3 regions of the Parabacteroides goldsteinii genome follow, and region 1 is predicted to be linked to each of the others. Evidence: riboswitches for the same ligand, from Rfam matches in the RefSeq annotation. Region 1 holds a riboswitch; each other region holds the start of a gene.
The links. Region 1 has a riboswitch for cobalamin ahead of K6V26_RS19845 (TonB-dependent receptor plug domain-containing protein). Riboswitches for the same ligand answer to the same signal wherever they lie in the genome.
Positions count from the first base shown of each region.

Region 1 (5,913 bases):
CCGTCAGCAGATAAGAAGAGAAAGGCTTATATTCTTTGCCGATTCCTTCCTTCACTACGCCGTCATGTATGAACATGACCGCCATCTCCATCAACCCGGTAAATCCTCCGGGGGCTTCATACGGATGCTTTTTATACCAACGGGCGGTACGCAGCACGATGAAAAGCAGTAAGCCGCAACTGAGAAGCAGGCCGCATACGTTTTTGGTAAGTGACAGGTCCCAGGGCTTTACTTCTTCGCCTCTGCTGTTTTTTTCTACCACCTTTCCGGCATGTTTCCCTTCCTTGGCGATGTAATAGTTATGATGCACATTACCATGATGCAGGTGTGAGGAGAGGAACAAGTCCCATCCGCGTTCTTCGCTTTTCAGCAGGACGGGCAGCGGTATGGAAATCTCTTTCCCGTTCCACTCCGTGATGTGCCAGGTGTAGGCATCCTTGATGTGTGAGAATACGATATCCTGCACATCTACCTCACCTTGTTTCGCATCCGTGGAGGCGTTTACCGGAAAGCTGATGCAAACCAGTAACAAGAAAGTAAACCAAAACAGGCCGTTATTTTTTATTCTGTTCATCTTTTTCTTTTTTCTCACTAATCATTCTCTTTTTCTCAAACAGATACAATGTATATGTTTCCAGTACAAGATAAATGAAATAGAACAACATCATCGTGAAGCCGAAGGCTTTCAGGTTCTGTCCGACCAAAGCGGCATAAAGCCACAGGAAAACCAGTGCGAGCGTGAATTTGCAGAGGCGGACTACCATATAAGTAACAACTGTGACGTCTCCGTGTTTCCGTTTGACATGATCCAGAAAATAGATCATTAACATACTGCTTAACCAGTAAAACACCGGTATCGACGGATACCACTCAAAATAATGCGAAGGCCAGATGGTGTATAACAAGCCTCCCAGGGAGACGCCGATAACTACATTAATAAAGGTAGTCAAGCCCATTAGCTTCATTCTTAATCTACCGCTCATGATCGTATTTTTTTATTCGATGCATACGGACAGGATATCGTCTTTTATCTCGACGAATCCGCTCTGTATTTTTATTTCTTGTTCTTTCTTTTCATCTGTCTGGTACCGGATAACGCCTTCTTCCAGGGCTGCGATCATCGGAGCGTGATGGGGCAGGACGTCGAATGAGCCTGCCGTACCCGGAAAGGATACATAATCTGTCTCTCCTTTGAATAAAACACCACCAGGGGATATGATTTCCAGTTCCATACGTTTTTAATTTGCTTGTTCTGCCAGTTTCTTTCCTTTTTCAATCACATCTTCAATCGTTCCTACATTCAGGAAGGCCTGTTCAGGGATATCGTCGGTTTCACCGTCCATGATCATATTGAATCCGCGGATGGTGTCTTCGATAGAGACCATTACGCCCGGTACGCCGGTGAATTGTTCCGCCACGGCGAAAGGCTGCGACAGGAAACGTTGTACACGGCGGGCGCGGTTAACCGTCTGGCGGTCCTCGTCCGAAAGTTCCTCCATACCCAGGATAGAGATAATATCCTGCAACTCCTTGTTACGCTGGAGTATCTGTTTCACACGCTGTGCCGTTTCGTAATGTTCCTTGCCTACGACCAGCGGGTCGAGGATACGGGATGTCGATTCCAACGGGTCGACTGCCGGATAGATACCCAGTTCGGTAATCTTACGGCTCAGCACGGTGGTAGCATCCAGGTGCGTAAAGGTCGTTGCCGGTGCCGGGTCGGTCAAGTCGTCTGCCGGCACGTAAACAGCCTGCACGGAGGTGATGGAACCTTTTTTCGTAGAGGTGATACGTTCCTGCATAGCTCCCATTTCGGTAGCCAGTGTCGGCTGATAACCTACTGCCGACGGCATACGTCCCAACAGGGCGGAAACTTCGGAACCGGCCTGCGTGAAACGGAAGATATTATCTATAAAGAACAGTATATCGCGAGTCTCGCCTTCCGGAGCCAGGTCGCGGAACGATTCGGCGATGGTCAGTCCCGATAGAGCGACCGACGAACGTGCTCCCGGCGGTTCGTTCATCTGTCCGAACACCAGTGTCGCCTGCGATTTAGCCAGTTCTTCGTGATCTATCTTCGACAGGTCCCAATGACCGGCTTCCATACTTTCCTTAAATTCTTTACCGTAACGGATTACATTCGACTGTATCATTTCGCGCAGCAGGTCGTTACCTTCACGGGTACGTTCACCCACGCCGGCGAAAACAGAAAAACCGTTATTCTTTTTGGCAATGTTATTGATCAGTTCCATGATAAGAACCGTCTTTCCGACTCCGGCGCCACCGAACAACCCGATTTTACCTCCTTTGGAATAGGGTTCCAGCAGGTCGATCACCTTGATGCCGGTGTAGAGCACCTCTTTGGTGGTTGTCAGATCTTCAAACTTCGGCGGCTCACGATGGATAGGGAGAGCTCCTTTTTTATCCAGCATTTTCATCCCGTCGATCGGATCGCCTGTCACGTTCATCAAACGCCCCTTTACCTGATCGCCGACCGGCATGGTAATGGGCGAACCGCATGATACGGCTTCCATTCCTCGTTGCAGTCCGTCTGTCGTATCCATAGCGACTGTACGGACTGTGTTTTCCCCAATGTGTTGCTGAACTTCCACGATCAGTATTTTCCCATTAGGACGGGTTATCTCCATGGCGTCATGAATACGGGGTAGCACTATTTTCTCTTCTTTTTCATTATCGAAGTGAATATCCACGACTGGACCGATAACCTGTGAAACATAACCTTTTGTTTCTCCCATACAATTCTTTTTAAACCTCGTCAATATATTTTTTCAACCGTGCAATATTACGAAAACAACCTGTCGGAAACCCGAACATATTACTTTTTTGGCTTTTTTGCATTTAGTTAAACTTTAAACTAATTTTATAGTCATTCTGAAATGAACCAATTGTTTTGTGATATGGAACAATTTGAGGAAAAATTACGCTGTTTTTTGAAGAATAAGGAGTGGCATTTTGTGTGCGGAGAGGTTTGGGGGATGGTGGTCTGATCTGTTAAATTATATTACCAGGAGTAGTATTTTAAATTATCAGGTATAGTAATTGATATTATTTGTATTTTTGTCACCGGATTATGGTGTAACGGTTTGGCTTCCGCTGACCGTTAGTAAAAGGGAATCCGGTGCAAGTCCGGAACTGTACCCGTAGCTGTAAGTTCTGCAACCCCGGCAAATCTTGTTGCCACTGAGGATTTTAGGATCCTTGGGAAGGCGGCCGATCATGGGAGAACAAGTCAGAAAACCTGCCATTATTCTATATATACAATGCCTCGGGTAAGGTGTTGATGGAACTTGATATATGCGTACATTATTTATTATAGTATTTATATGCCTGACAGGCATATTTCTGTGCGTGCCTGTTCTGCACGCACAGCAGATCGATACGACTGTTTATCACCAGCTGAAAGGTGTTGAGGTCGTGGAAAAGGCGCGTCCTTCCACAACCCGCGAAGCTACACCTTTACAAGTGATGGACCGTTCGGGTATCGAACGGCTCGGCATACAGGATTTATCGGAGGCTGTTAAACGTTTCTCCGGTGCTACCGTGAAAGATTACGGTGGGATAGGAGGACTGAAGACGGTTTCAGTCCGTAGCCTGGGAGCACAACATACGGCTGTCAGCTATGACGGCGTAACGATCACGGATGCCCAGAGCGGGCAGGTGGATATCAGCCGCTTCTCGTTGGATAATGTGGAGATGATCTCACTGTCGATCGGGCAATCGGATGATATTTTCCAGACGGCACGGATGTATGCGTCGGCAGGGGCGTTGAGTGTGAAGACACGTAAGCCTGTATTCGATGGAAAACCGATGAATCTTCAGGCGAAAGCGAAAGGTGGTTCTTTTGGCTTGTTCAACCCGATGCTTCGTTATGAACAGAAGATAAGTAACCGCTTTTCCGCTTCTTTACATGCCGACTGGCTAAGTGCAAAAGGGGAATACCCTTTTACTTTGGTAAACGGAGATGTTGTAACGGAAGAAAAAAGGAAGAACAGCGATATCCAGGCACTTCGCTTGGAAGGTAATCTGTATGGCGACCTGGGTAAGGCGGGAGCATTGACCGGTAAGGTCTATTATTACGATTCCGAACGCGGACTCCCCGGTTCGGTGATATTATATAGCAACAGTAACCGGGAACGCTTGTGGAACAATAATTTCTTTACTCAGTTGCAGTATTCCAACAAATTAACGGACAATTTATCTTTACAGGCACATGCCAAGTATAATTACTCTTTCAGCAAATACCGTGATGTAAGTAATAAATACTCAGGAGGTAAGCAAGAGGATTTGAATACCCAGGAAGAGTATTACGGTTCGGTAGGCGTACTTTATTCACCCTGGAAGAACTTCTCAACCTCTCTTACGACTGATTTAGCCCATAATATGCTGGATAATAATTTTATGAATGCCCCGCAACCCAAGCGTTTGACTTCACTGTCGGTATTATCCGCCCAATATAAGAACTCGATGTTTACAGCAACAGCCAGTTTGCTGGGCACTTATATGACCGACAAAGTAAAGGCGGGCGATAAACCGGCCGACCGCAAACGTTTGTCTCCTGCGGTTAGCGTATCGTTGAGGCCTTTTCCCGATAATGCCTTTCGTGTACGTGCCTCTTACAAAGATATTTTCCGTGTTCCGACTTTCACCGATCTGTATTATCTCCGTATGGGGAATACGAACCTGCAACCGGAAAAGGCTACACAATATAATCTGGGGCTGACCTGGAGCGGAGAAGCAGGGAATCTCTTTCGTTATCTGAGTCTTTCGGCCGATGGTTATTATAATAAGGTGAAGGACAAGATTGTTGCTATTCCGACGATGTATATATGGAAGATGATGAATATGGGAGAAGTCGATATCAAAGGTCTGGATGTGAATTTCTCATCGGAAACACCTCTGCCGGCAAAGATGACCTTACTTCTTTCTGCCACCTATAGTTTTCAGAAAGCAATCGATATAACTGATCCCGACGCAAAAAATTACAAAGATCAGATACCTTATACTCCGAAGCATTCGGGAAATGCGTCGCTAACCTTGGAGAATCCGTGGGTCAACGTCTCTTATAGCTTGACTGCGGCGGGTGATAGGTATGCTTTGCCTCAAAACATAGAAAGCAACCTGATTGCCGGATATGTAGAACAGGGAATATCCCTTAACCGTGAGTTTGTGGTAAAAAAATGTAAGTTGCGTTTGCAGGGAGAAGTGATTAACCTGGGTGACAAAACATATGATATTATTCAATACTATCCAATGCCGGGACGTTCTTGGCGTTTGAGTGTGAGTATAGTTTATTAATGATAAATAAATAAGTGATGAAAAAGAAAAATTTGCTGTATGTATCTGCACTTTGTGCTTGTATGTCTTTCTCCTTTATGGGTTGTAGTGATGATGATGATAAACAGGAAATCCCATCTCTTCCGGAACAGATTTCTTTGAATGGAGTCTATGTGTTGAATAGTGGAAACAAAGGGAATAATAACTCTTCGTTGTCATTTTATGATTTCGAGACCAAAAAGGTAGAAGCGGATATCTTTAAGAAAGTCAATGGACGCGGATTGGGAGATACAGCCAACGATATCCTGGTTTATGGCTCAAAGGCTTATATAGCTGTCACTAATTCTAATACAATAGAGGTGATAGACTTACAAGGAAAGTCTTTGAAACAAATTGTTTCCGATGGCGATCCGTTACAGCCGCGTTTCTTTTCTTGTTATAATGGAAAAGTGTATGTATCATTGTATGGTGGTTATGTAGCTCGTTTGGATACAACTTCGCTCACAATTGAAAGTAAGGTGAAAGTAGGACGTAATCCGGAACAGATGGCTATAGCTAATAACAAATTGTATGTAGCAAACTCTGGTGGTGCGGATTTTAACACCGCTGTGGGATATG
Region 1 is NZ_CP081906.1:4,683,231-4,689,143, reverse strand. Features, by position in the region: gene atpB (F0F1 ATP synthase subunit A) at 1-574, opposite strand, end outside; gene K6V26_RS19860 (hypothetical protein) at 555-983, opposite strand; gene K6V26_RS19855 (F0F1 ATP synthase subunit epsilon) at 996-1,232, opposite strand; gene atpD (F0F1 ATP synthase subunit beta) at 1,239-2,756, opposite strand; cobalamin riboswitch at 3,076-3,281, shown strand; gene K6V26_RS19845 (TonB-dependent receptor plug domain-containing protein) at 3,316-5,316, shown strand; gene K6V26_RS19840 (YncE family protein) at 5,334-5,913, shown strand, end outside.

Region 2 (5,913 bases), 2.2 Mb from region 1:
TATTCGGATACCTCCCGGGTGAAAGTTTACCCGGGACATCCCAGGTTATATTTTCGTGATACGGATTTACCGGTTATCCGTGAACGTGTTCGTGGTGAGTTCAGGCAGGAGTGGAGTGAATTATTGTCTTATCTTAAAGAACAGACCTTACAATTCTCTCCGGAGGTGTTGGGTAGGGGAAGGTATCTCAAACATTGGGATATCGGGCGTAATATGGCGTTTGTAGCTGTGGTGACGGAAGATGAAAACTATATCCGATGGGTAAAAGAATGGGTACAGGTGATGGTGGACGACGGTCCTGTCGGAAATGACGATGAATACCGCGGACGATTAATGTCGCTGGCTGTAGCCTATGATTGGTTGTACCATTTTCTGACTGTCCGGGAGAAACTGGCTATTGAAAAGGCAATACTGGATCATTTGGACACGAACTGGCATTTCTCGGCTTATGCGGATTATGTTGGCGGACATTCACGCTGGGGTAATTTTTCTTTGCTGACCGGATTGCTGGCTTTGGTTACGGATAAACCGGAGCTGAGAGAAAAATTACTGGAGATACGTGAACACTGGGTTCAGGGGTATTTTCCTGTACAAGGATGGATCACTGAGAAAGGTGGCTATCATATGGGATGGAATTACAGTGCTCCTTATTTATCGGGACGAACGCACAGTGTCATGTCAAGTGCTACGAATGAATGTATGTATTTCCCCTGGCAGGCAGAAATACCTCTTTTCTGGATATACGGACAGCAGGGAGATGGTTTGTTCGCGAATACGGGGGACGCTTACTCGGTTGACACCGACTTGCAGGATGAACAGGAGCTATTGTATATTTCTGCCGGAATCTATAAAAATCCCTATGCAGCTTGGCTGGCCAAACCGACAAAAGATCCGTTCGCCCGAATCTTGTATGCTGATAAGAGCGTTAGGCCGGTTGCACCGGATGATAAAACAATACCGTTACCTTTGAGTCGGGATTTTGGAAATGCCGGAGTTGTTATAGCACGGGATCGTTGGGATGAAGAGACAACTTTGCTTCAGTTCCGTTCTGTCCCTTTCTATTCGGCGAATCATCATCACCGGGATGAAAATACGTTCACGATCCACTATAAGTCACCCCTGGCAATTGATTCCGGAATGTATGATGAAGGTTGTGAAAACGGCGGATACGGAAGTACGCATTGGTGTAATTATTTTACCCGTACAATTGCCCATAACGGGATTATTGTATTTGATCCGGAACAGGAATATAAGGTATATGGCCGTTCGGTATCCAATGACGGGGGACAACCTTACCGGGAAGAGGAACCGACAAAGCTGACTGATATCCTGCCCGGCGGCCATGCTCATTTGGATGGAATCACGTTGTGTCGGGAGACAGATGAATATACTTATGCTGTTGGAGATGCAACTAAAGCCTATGACCGGGAAAGGGTCAGCCTTGCACAGCGGGAGATTATTTACCTGCGGAGAAATACAACATTCCGTCCTGTAATAGTCGTTTTCGATCGCGTAGAAAGTACCAGGAAGGATTTTGAAAAACGTTTCTTGCTTCATACGGTTCATGAACCGGAAGTAGTTGAGAATCGAATGGTAGCAGAGAACGGAGGAGGGCGATTGACAAGTTTTACCCTTTATCCTGAAAATGCCCGGTTGGAACTGATAGGTGGAGAAGGTAAAGAGGCCTGGGTGAATGGCATCAATTACCCTTTAAATAAGAATTGCTGGCCGAAACCCCAGATACAAACTGGTGCCTGGCGGTTGGAAGTTTCACCGGCTGTCAAGCAGATGAAAGATTATTTCCTGCATGTGTTGTTTGTCGATGATGCCGGTTCTCCGGAAATAACACCCGATGAGGCACTATTGATTAAAGAAAATGGCAGACTGGGGGCGTCCGTTGCCGGTTGGAAAATTCTGTTTTCCTTAGACGGTACACCTGCAGTGATTGAGGAACATAAATAACCTGAAAGAAGATGAAACATTCTGTTTACCTGATTTTTATAACTGTTTTTACAGTCGTGTTGGCAGCCCGGGCAAAGAATCCGGTGAAAATAGTCACTATCGGAGGTGGAGGGGTTGCGGTTTCCGTAAATAATCAGATGAGTTATCAGCAAATGGTCGATCAGATGATCGATTACTGGCAAAGGCAGTTGTCAAAAGTGTTATTACATAAGCCGGATCTGATATTATTAACGGAAGCATGCGATCGTCCTTCCGGATTAACTACGGCAGAGCAGTTTGAATATTATAAAGTAAGGAAAGATCAGGTAAAGGATTACCTGGCTTCGGTAGCAAAAGATAATCACTGTTATATTGCTTTTGGAACCAAAAGGGAAGAAAACGGAAGCTGGTGGAATTCATGTATACTGCTTGACCGACGTGGAAAAGTAGCCGGTATATATAATAAGAATTTTCCTACTATCCAGGAAATGAATGAGATCATGCCTTCTGATGAAGCAGAACTCCTGCTATGTGATTTCGGGACTGTTGCTTGTGCTGTTTGTTTCGATCTTAATTTTGATGAGTTGAGGGAACGGTATGCTCAGCAAAAACCGGACATAATTTTGTTTCCATCAATGTATCACGGAGGTTTGGAACAAAGCAAATGGGCTTATTCCTGTCAGGCTTATTTTGTTTGTGCCTATGGTTTTCTGAATGCTCCGTCGGAGATACGTAACCCATTGGGAGAGATGGTCGCCTCAAGTACGAACTATTATAATTATGCTGTGGCTACAGTCAACCTTGACCGTAAATTGGTACATCTCGATAATAACTGGGAGAAATTGACCGCTTTGAAAAGAAAGTACGGTGATCTTGTTTCTATCTCTGATCCCGGACGTATAGGGGCAGTGATGATCACCAGTGAACATGATTCGATTTCAGCAGACCGGATGATAGATGAATTTGATATTCAGTTATTGGACGATTATTTCAATCAATCCCGTGCTGTTCGTGAACAAAAATTGATTAAAGCTCCGGCGAAAGACGCAATAGATGAATATCGTAAACATAATAAATAAAATTTATAGGATCTGCTACCATAAGATGTAAAAATATCTCTATATTTGCGCTATGCATTGTTCCGAGCCTGTATCCGCGGGTAAGGATTAAAAGGGAACCGGGTGTGAATCCCGGACAGTCCCGCTGCTGTGAGCTTCATAACGTATCAGGCATACTTTTGCCACTGTTCTGTAAGGGGAATGGGAAGGCGCTTGATCCGGAAGTAAGTCAGAAGACCTGCAAGGCATATTATTTCGACGGCTTCGAGGAAAGGCCGGATGAGAAAAACAAGACATCTGATGTCTTTCTATTCTTGTTCCATTCCCAGTTTGCTGTCCTTTTAGGATCTGTTTTTAATTATTTTGCCATAATAATTAGGAAAAGAAGCATGGTTCGGTTGACGGGATGAGCTCCGTCGGTGGTCCATGCTTTTCTTTTTCAAAGACTGAACAGTTAAGACGGAATACTTGTTTATTATTGGAAAAGTATGTTTATTTGCAGATAGTATTTATAAAAAACAGGCAATATGAAAAAGGTTACAGGTTTAGTTTTGATTATTTTGATGGCATTTATTGCTGTTCCCGCTAAATCCCAATTGAAGTTTGGGGTAAAAGGCGGTTTGAATATATCGTCCGTTCATTTGAATTCAGATATTCTGAAAGCGGATAATGTGACTGGTTTCCAGATCGGTCCGATGATCGAGACAACGATTCCTCTGATTGGAGTAGGGTTGGATGCGGCTATCCTCTATTCACAGAAAGGGATGGATGTGAAATCGGAGACAGGAACTTCCACGAATGTGAAAACAGATTATATCGATGTCCCGGTGAATTTGAAATGGAAATTCGGATTGCCTATCATTAAAGGATATCTGGCTGCCGGTCCGTATATCGGTTTCCGTGTAGGTGGCGATAAATTCTGGGAGATTCCCGGAAGTGTAGTAGGACAGGTGAAAGCGAAAAACTTTAGTGCCGGTCTTAATTTTGGTGCAGGTGTGGAACTGATCAGCCATTTGCAGGTCGGTATAAACTATGGCCTGGGACTGACTGATAATTACAGTGCGGAAAAATATGATCTGAATGCCAAGAACCGCGGATGGTCGGTGACAGCCGCTATCTTGTTCTGATAACAGACAGAAGATATGAGGGGCCGGGCTTTAACAGTCCGGCCTTTTTTGTTACTTTTGGCCTCGGAAATGAAATATGCAGATGTCATACTACCCCTGCCGTTGGAGAATAGCTATACATATAGTATTCCGACGGATCTGGAGGCAGCCGTAACTCCCGGTTGCCGAGTCATTGTTCATTTCGGCAAGAAACGTTACTACACTGCCATTGTGATGGAAGTACATGAACGCAAGCCGAATACGGACTTTGAGACAAAAGAGATTTACGCCCTGCTGGATGCCAGCCCTGTGTTGCGGAGGCCGCAACTTCGTTTTTGGAAATGGATCGCCTCTTATTATATGTGTAAACTGGGAGATGTCTATAAAGCGGCTTTACCTTCCGGGCTGAAACTGGAAAGCGAGACGGCTGTCACCTATAATGCCGATTTTGAGGCGGACGGTCCTTTGCGTCCTAATGAGCAGGCTGTGCTGGATGCTTTTAAAGGAGTGCTCAAGTTAACAGTTTCGGAGTTGGAAAAGAAAACAGGCCTGCGCAATGTCGTTCCCGTAGTTGCTTCCCTGATGGCCCGTGGGGCAGTGGAGGTCAGCGAAGAGATGAAACGCGGGTTTGTTCCGAAGATGCAGACATTTATCCGTCTGTCTCAGGAATATGCAACCGAAGAACGTTTGCAGGAAGCCTTTGCTGATTTTAAGCGGGCCAAGAAGCAGGAACTTTTGCTGGTTTGCTTCCTTGATCTGAGCCACGCATTAAATCCGGCATTAACCGTGGAAGTATCCAAAAAAGAATTACTGGAACGCAGTGGTTGTTCATCAACGATATTGGACGGGTTGCTGAAACGGGGAGTCCTTGAAAGCTATGAAAAAGAAGTGGGGCGTTTGCAGGTTCCGGTATGCCGTTTGCAACCTCTCAGTTCGCTTAGTCCGGCACAGGAGAAAGCGTATAGCGAGATACATGATACCTTTACTTCTAAAGATGTTTGCCTGCTTCACGGAGTTACTTCCAGCGGTAAGACGGAAATTTATGTACGGCTGATAGACGAGGTTCTGAAGCTGGGACGCCAGGTTCTATATATGCTTCCTGAAATAGCTATTACGACGCAGATCACCGAACGGCTGGCTAAACTGTTCGGTAATAAGCTCTTGGTATATCATTCGAAATTCTCGGATAACGAGCGTGTGGAAGTATGGAACAAACTCCTGCATGGGAACGAACCGATGGTAGTGCTGGGTGTACGTTCTTCTCTCTTCCTGCCATTCAAGGACCTGGGACTGATCATTGTGGATGAGGAACATGAAAATACGTATAAGCAGCAAGATCCGGCCCCTCGTTACCATGCCCGCAATGCTGCAATCGTGCTGGCGGGAATGCATGGGGCAAAGACGCTGCTGGGATCTGCTACCCCTTCGATCGATTCTTATTTCAATGCAACGACTGGTAAGTATGGACTGGTAGAGTTGGTTACCCGTTACGGTGACTGCCTGATGCCGGAGATTATAACTGCCGATATAAAGGAACTGAAGCGGAAAAAGATCATGAAGGATACACTTTTCTCCCCGTTATTGGTCGAGAAAGTAAATGCGTCCCTGGCACGCGGTGAACAGGCTATCTTGTTCCAGAACAGGCGTGGGTTTGCCCCGCTGATCGAATGTAAGAGTTGTGGCTGGGTGCCTCATTGTGTGAACTGTGATGTCAGCCTGACCTATCATAAATATCATAACCAATTGGTTTGCCATTATTGCGGATATACCATCCAGTTACCGCCTCATTGTCCGGAATGCCAGAGTAC
Region 2 is NZ_CP081906.1:6,854,867-6,860,779, forward strand. Features, by position in the region: gene K6V26_RS28220 (heparinase II/III domain-containing protein) at 1-1,962, shown strand, start outside; gene K6V26_RS28225 (carbon-nitrogen hydrolase family protein) at 1,974-3,020, shown strand; cobalamin riboswitch at 3,061-3,259, shown strand; gene K6V26_RS28230 (porin family protein) at 3,527-4,126, shown strand; gene priA (replication restart helicase PriA) at 4,196-5,913, shown strand, end outside.
Region 2: linked by a shared signal. The riboswitch ahead of K6V26_RS28230 (porin family protein) and the one ahead of K6V26_RS19845 (TonB-dependent receptor plug domain-containing protein) in region 1 are both predicted to bind cobalamin.

Region 3 (5,913 bases), 3.2 Mb from region 1:
AAAGAAACCGCTCAGGTAACCGCTTAAAGCGAGGTCCTCGGGCGTACCGGTACTGATCCCTTTCACCTTGTCCATCAACCATATCTTATCGGCGATCTGAAGAGCCAGTTCAAGGTCGTGAGTAGAGAGGAAGATCGTTTTATTGGTCGTACGGGTAAGATGATGCAAAAGCTGCATGATCTCCACCTTGCTGGGGAAATCGAGAAAGGCGGTCGGCTCATCCAGGAAGATTACAGGCGTTTCCTGTGCCAGCGCTTTGGCGATCATGACCTTTTGCCGCTCACCGTCGGAAAGGGTGTGTACCATGCGCGAGGCGAGGTTCTCGATCCGGACCATGGCGATCGCCTCTTCTACGATCTGCTTGTCTTCTTTACCCAGGCGGCCCCAAAAACCGGTGTACGGACTACGTCCCATGCCGATCAGTTCGCGGACAGACATATTGCGGATGTCACACTTATCTGTCAGCACCACTCCCACTATAGTGCTAAGCTCCTTATCACTATAGTCCTGTATATCGCGGGACAGTAGTGCTATTTCACCCGACAGGCGAGGCTGGAAAGCGGATAATGTACGTAATAAAGTAGACTTTCCGACACCGTTGGCACCCAGCAGGCAGGTTAATTCGCCACTATAGATCGTTGTCGTTATATGGCTTGCTACCAGCTTAGTATCACTTTTAGAATAATAACCGATAGAGAGATCGTTTATCTGAATAGTTGCCTCTTTCATGCTCATTCGTTTAGTTCGTTTTTACGCCGGCGGAATAATACGGAAGCGACGACCGGAGCACCGACCAATGCGGTTACCGAGTTGACCGGCAAAGCTCCCTCGAATCCCGGCATACGTGCAATCAGGTTACAGGCCAATGCCAGGGCTGCACCGACAAACAGTACACCGGGCATCAGTATGCGATGGTCGGATGTCTGGAAAATGGCACGGCAAAGATGAGGAACAGCCAGTCCCAGGAAGACGATCGGACCACAGTAAGCGGTCACGATGGCTGTCAATACACCGGCAGAGGTGATAACGAGCAGGCGTGCCCGTTTGATATTCAGTCCCAGATTACGAGCATACCCATCGCCGAGAAGCATCAGATTCAATGTCTTTATCAATAGGAACGAAAGAGGGATCAGGATAGCCATAATCGCTACGAAAAGCATCATCTGATTACCGGAGACACGCGAGAAACTTCCCAGCCCCCAGATCACATAAGCACGGATATCTTCTTCCACACTAAAAAACTTCAGGACTCCGATTACCGCATTCGCCACATAGCCGATCATCACACCGATAATCAATAGCGTCACATTCCCTTTTACCTTCTGCGAAACATAAACGATCAGTGCCATGACAGACAAGGAACCGACTATGGCCGCAATGGATAAGGCAATCTCCCCCATAAAGCCCAGCTTACTCAACGCCACGCCTCCCAGACTTCCGCTCAGTAAAACAACGAAGGCAACTCCCATACTTGCACCGGAACTGATACCCAATACAGAGGGGCCGGCCAACGGATTGCGGAATACGGTTTGCATCTGAAGCCCGCTGATCGCTAATCCGGCTCCGGCGACTAATGCCGTTAAGGCTTGCGGAAAGCGTGATTTCCAGATAATATTCTGCCAGGTGACCGGTTCGTCGCCATTGCCGCAGATGATATTCCAAACCGAATGGAAGGGTATCGAAACAGAGCCCAACACCAGATTCAGAAACAACAACACGACGATCGAGACAAAGATCACAAACATCAGGAAAGTGTTAGAATACTTCATCGTACCCATTTATTTAAGTAAATCATAATAGACAGGCGTATGATCCGGCAGTAGATTCGGATGGAAGATATGCAATAAATCGCCCAGCACCACTTCCGGCTCGGTCGGCATGCTTTCGTAAAAAGGTTTTTCCCTCATGTTGCAATAGATCACTCCTTTTTCCTTGAAGGCACGGAAGTCTGCATAACGGGGATCCTGATCTTTCAGTGATTTATAAGTATATATTCCCGGATAGCTGTTTACGATACGCCAGTAGTCGGCTTCGTCGGCCTGGTTATAGACGGTCTCGAAGTCGAGCGTCACACCGCCGGAGCGATCGTCGTCTTTCAAAAAGTAATCAGCGCCGGCATCTTTGAAAAGTTGTGCAAGGAAGCTCTTTCCTCCTACTGCATACCAGTTACCACCATGTATTTCGCCACTGAACACGACAGGACGTTTCTGCACTTTACCTTCGGCTGTCAGCTCTTTCAGCTCGTTGTAGCGGTTCTCTATAGCCAAGAATTTTTCATTGGCTTCCTGCTCTATCCCGAGTAACAAACCGACGAACTTGATCCATTCAGCCTGCCCCAGCGGTGTCATTTCTTTATATCCCAGATGAGGAATCAGAGGGATACCGATATCTTTCATTGTTTCATAGCCACCACGCTTAAAAGGTGAGATCAGGATCAGGTCGGGATTGATACTCATGATCACCTCATTATCGAAGTTGCCTTCGATCCCGATCTTTGCCGTCTTTCCTTCCTTCAGCTGATTATTGATAGTTTTATTAAACAGATGGCGCGTACTCGTAATGCCGACAACCTTATCCTCCGCTCCCAACTTAATGAAATTGGATAATTGCAGGGAAGTCATACAGATAGCACTACGTACAGGTGTTTCGATAACCGTATAATCCGCATGAATCCCTTCCGGCTTCGTCCCCCGGGGAACCAAAGCATACAGGAAATGCGTACTTTCTTCATTCTGCGGATCATGTATATCCACCAGCGTATAATCATCTTTATAGGTCAGTTGAAAACCTTCGGCATGCTTTGGTGTCACCTGAACCCGGCTATCCGTCATAGTCGTTTGTTGTGAAGAAACATTCTTTTTCTCCTGTTGATTTCCTTTCGATGCACACGACGTAGCCAATAGTGCAACCAGGCAACAACCTGCTAAATACTTGTTCATATTCATATTCTTTTTATCCGACACAAACCGTCCGAACCCACGAGGACAATCGCTATGTGAAAAATGGCAGGTCTTCTGACTTACTTCCATCCCGAAAGCCTTCCCGGCGAGGCTGTCTCTCCGCCAGTGGCAAAAGGTGTTATCGGGATGTTACTGAAGTTTTACAGCAGCGTGGACTGTCCGGGATTTCCACCCGGTTCCCTTTTAATCTGTCTCCATGAACAGGAGTTTTACAGAACCGATTTCGATCGCAAAAGTAATAAGAAGTTTGCAACTTTGCACTATTTTCAGCACATTTGCACCCCAAATAAAAACAAGAATAAAATGACTTACCCGATCAGTTTCGTATCATTAGGTCCCGGCGAACCGGAACTTATCACAGTGAAAGGTCTCCGACAACTTCAGAAAGCAGATATTATCTACTGTCCCGCCACCCGTAACAGGCAAGGTGAAATCCTCTCACGTGCCGCCGATATCGTACGTGCACTGGAAATAAACGAAACTGCCATCCGCTGCTTTATGCTTCCCATGAGCAAAGACCGCACGGAAGCCTGGAAAGCCTACGACGCCCTCTACAACGAAGCCGCCGCAAACTATGCGGAAGGCAGACAGATCGTTATCGTAGCCGAAGGCGATGCCGGCTTCTATTCTTCCATCCAGTATATATATGACAAGTTTATAGAGACGGGAATCGACGTTCAGCGTATTGCCGGAATCCCCGCCTTCATCGCTGCCGGAGCATTGGCCGGCTTGCACATTGTCAAACAGGAAGAACAGATCATTGTTATCCCCGGCACTCCTTCCGCAGAAGAATTGTCAGAAAAGATAAATGTCGGATACGTGATCGTCATTATGAAACTGTCGCAATGTGTGGAAGCCGTACATGCATGTATTCGCAAGCATCCGCAGACACAATTCCATTATTTTGAAAATGTAGGGACGGATAAAGAATACTACACCTCCGACCGGCAAATCATCGCAGAGAAATCTTTCCCCTATTTCTCACTGATGATCATACAATAAAAAAAATTACTATCCCAATTATTGTATCGCAAAAACTATACGGATTCTATGATACCGTTCAGACGGTTCATATGGTAGCGGAGCGACTGGACAGATTCCCAGTTCTGATGCCCCGACTTGCACAACTCACGTGCACTCACTAATACTCCTGAAATGTGACTGCTGATCTCTTCAATCTTTTTATTCGTTTCATTATAAAGAGTTTCAGTCTCTTCCGGTGAATAGATAGAAGCAGATTGTGCCAACGATTCAAGTAACTTCATCTGATAGACTCCGGCCCTGGGGATCAAGTTGCTGATGGCATAATGATGAAGATCCTGGATTTCCTTCTGCTTGGTGGTATCCCAACCGACATTATTCATACTCTCCGAAGAACCCATCTTCGAAAACATTCGAATACCCAAACAATCTGCAATTGTTTTAACCCATGATCCTGTCTCTGTTTCTCTTGAAACGACGCCTGTCAAACTAAATCTCATTGTTGCCATAATCAAATCTCCTTAATTACATAAACCGAAGTTTTTAAAATTGTTATTTACTTTCTTTTTATCACTATAAACTTGCTGTTAGTTTCATTTTGTTATTGTGATATCGCAAAATTAGGCAAATTATCATACACCACAACCCTTTATCTATATTTTAAAGTTCTTTAATACAAGAACTGTCGAAATGCACTGTTTTTGTCAACTGAAGATTACAAATATGTTGAAAAACGCGCACTTCACTTAACAAAGAATCATTGCCGGCCTCCTTTTGGTAACTTTTATCAATATAACACTAATTTTACACAGTTATCAGGTATTACAACCTTTCATTCTATCATTTTGTTATTTAATTAAAAATAATATACTTTTGTTGCCTCTTTAAACTTACATAAGCACATGAAATCGGATATAGAAATTGCAAGAGAAGTCTCCCTTCGCAAAATAAAGGAAGTTGCCACGGGTTTGGGTATTCCGCGCGAAGAAGTACAAAACTATGGTCGGTATATCGCCAAAGTGCCCCTTCACCTGATCGATGAAGAGAAAATCAAAGAACATAACCTGATCCTGGTAACGGCCATCACGCCTACCAAAGCAGGTATCGGTAAAACAACCGTATCTATCGGTCTGGCCCTGGGCCTGAACAAGATAGGTAAAAAAGCAGTCGCCGCCCTGCGTGAACCCTCGCTGGGTCCGTGTTTCGGTATGAAGGGCGGAGCAGCCGGAGGCGGATACGCACAGGTACTGCCGATGGAAAACATCAACTTGCATTTCACCGGTGATTTCCACGCGGTTACATCTGCCCACAACATGATCACGGCGTTGCTGGATAATTATATCTATCAGACACGCAATACTTGCGAAGGGCTGAAAGAGATCAAATGGAAACGTGTGCTCGACGTAAACGACCGTAGCCTGCGCAATATCGTATCCGGCCTGGGAGGCTCGGCAAACGGTGTTCCGACAGAAACAGGATTCGACATCACGCCGGCTTCCGAAATGATGGCTATCCTTTGTCTGGCAACCGATCTGGAAGACTTGAAACGCCGCATCGGTAATATCCTGCTGGGATATACAAACGACGATCAGCCGTTCACAGTCAACGACCTGGGTGTTGCCGGAGCGATCACCGTACTACTGAAAGACGCCCTTCTGCCTAACCTGGTGCAGACAACAGAAAATACCCCTGCTTTTGTGCATGGCGGCCCGTTCGCCAACATCGCCCACGGCTGTAACTCGATCATTGCGACAAAGATGGCGCTTACCTACGGCGATTATGTGATCACGGAGGCTGGTTTCGGTGCCGACCTGGGTGCTGAAAAGTTCTTCGACATCAAATGCCGCAAAGCCGGCCTGAAACCGAAACTGACGGTTATCGTTGCTACCGCACAGAGCTTGAAGCTGCATGGCGGCGTTCCCGAATCACAGATCAAGGAACAGAACATCGAAGGTCTGCGCAACGGCTTTGC
Region 3 is NZ_CP081906.1:1,494,408-1,500,320, reverse strand. Features, by position in the region: gene K6V26_RS07085 (ABC transporter ATP-binding protein) at 1-729, opposite strand, end outside; gene K6V26_RS07080 (iron ABC transporter permease) at 732-1,769, opposite strand; gene K6V26_RS07075 (ABC transporter substrate-binding protein) at 1,779-2,939, opposite strand; cobalamin riboswitch at 2,988-3,197, opposite strand; gene cobI (precorrin-2 C(20)-methyltransferase) at 3,264-3,962, shown strand; gene K6V26_RS07065 (hypothetical protein) at 3,998-4,450, opposite strand; gene K6V26_RS07060 (formate--tetrahydrofolate ligase) at 4,844-5,913, shown strand, end outside.
Region 3: linked by a shared signal. The riboswitch ahead of K6V26_RS07075 (ABC transporter substrate-binding protein) and the one ahead of K6V26_RS19845 (TonB-dependent receptor plug domain-containing protein) in region 1 are both predicted to bind cobalamin.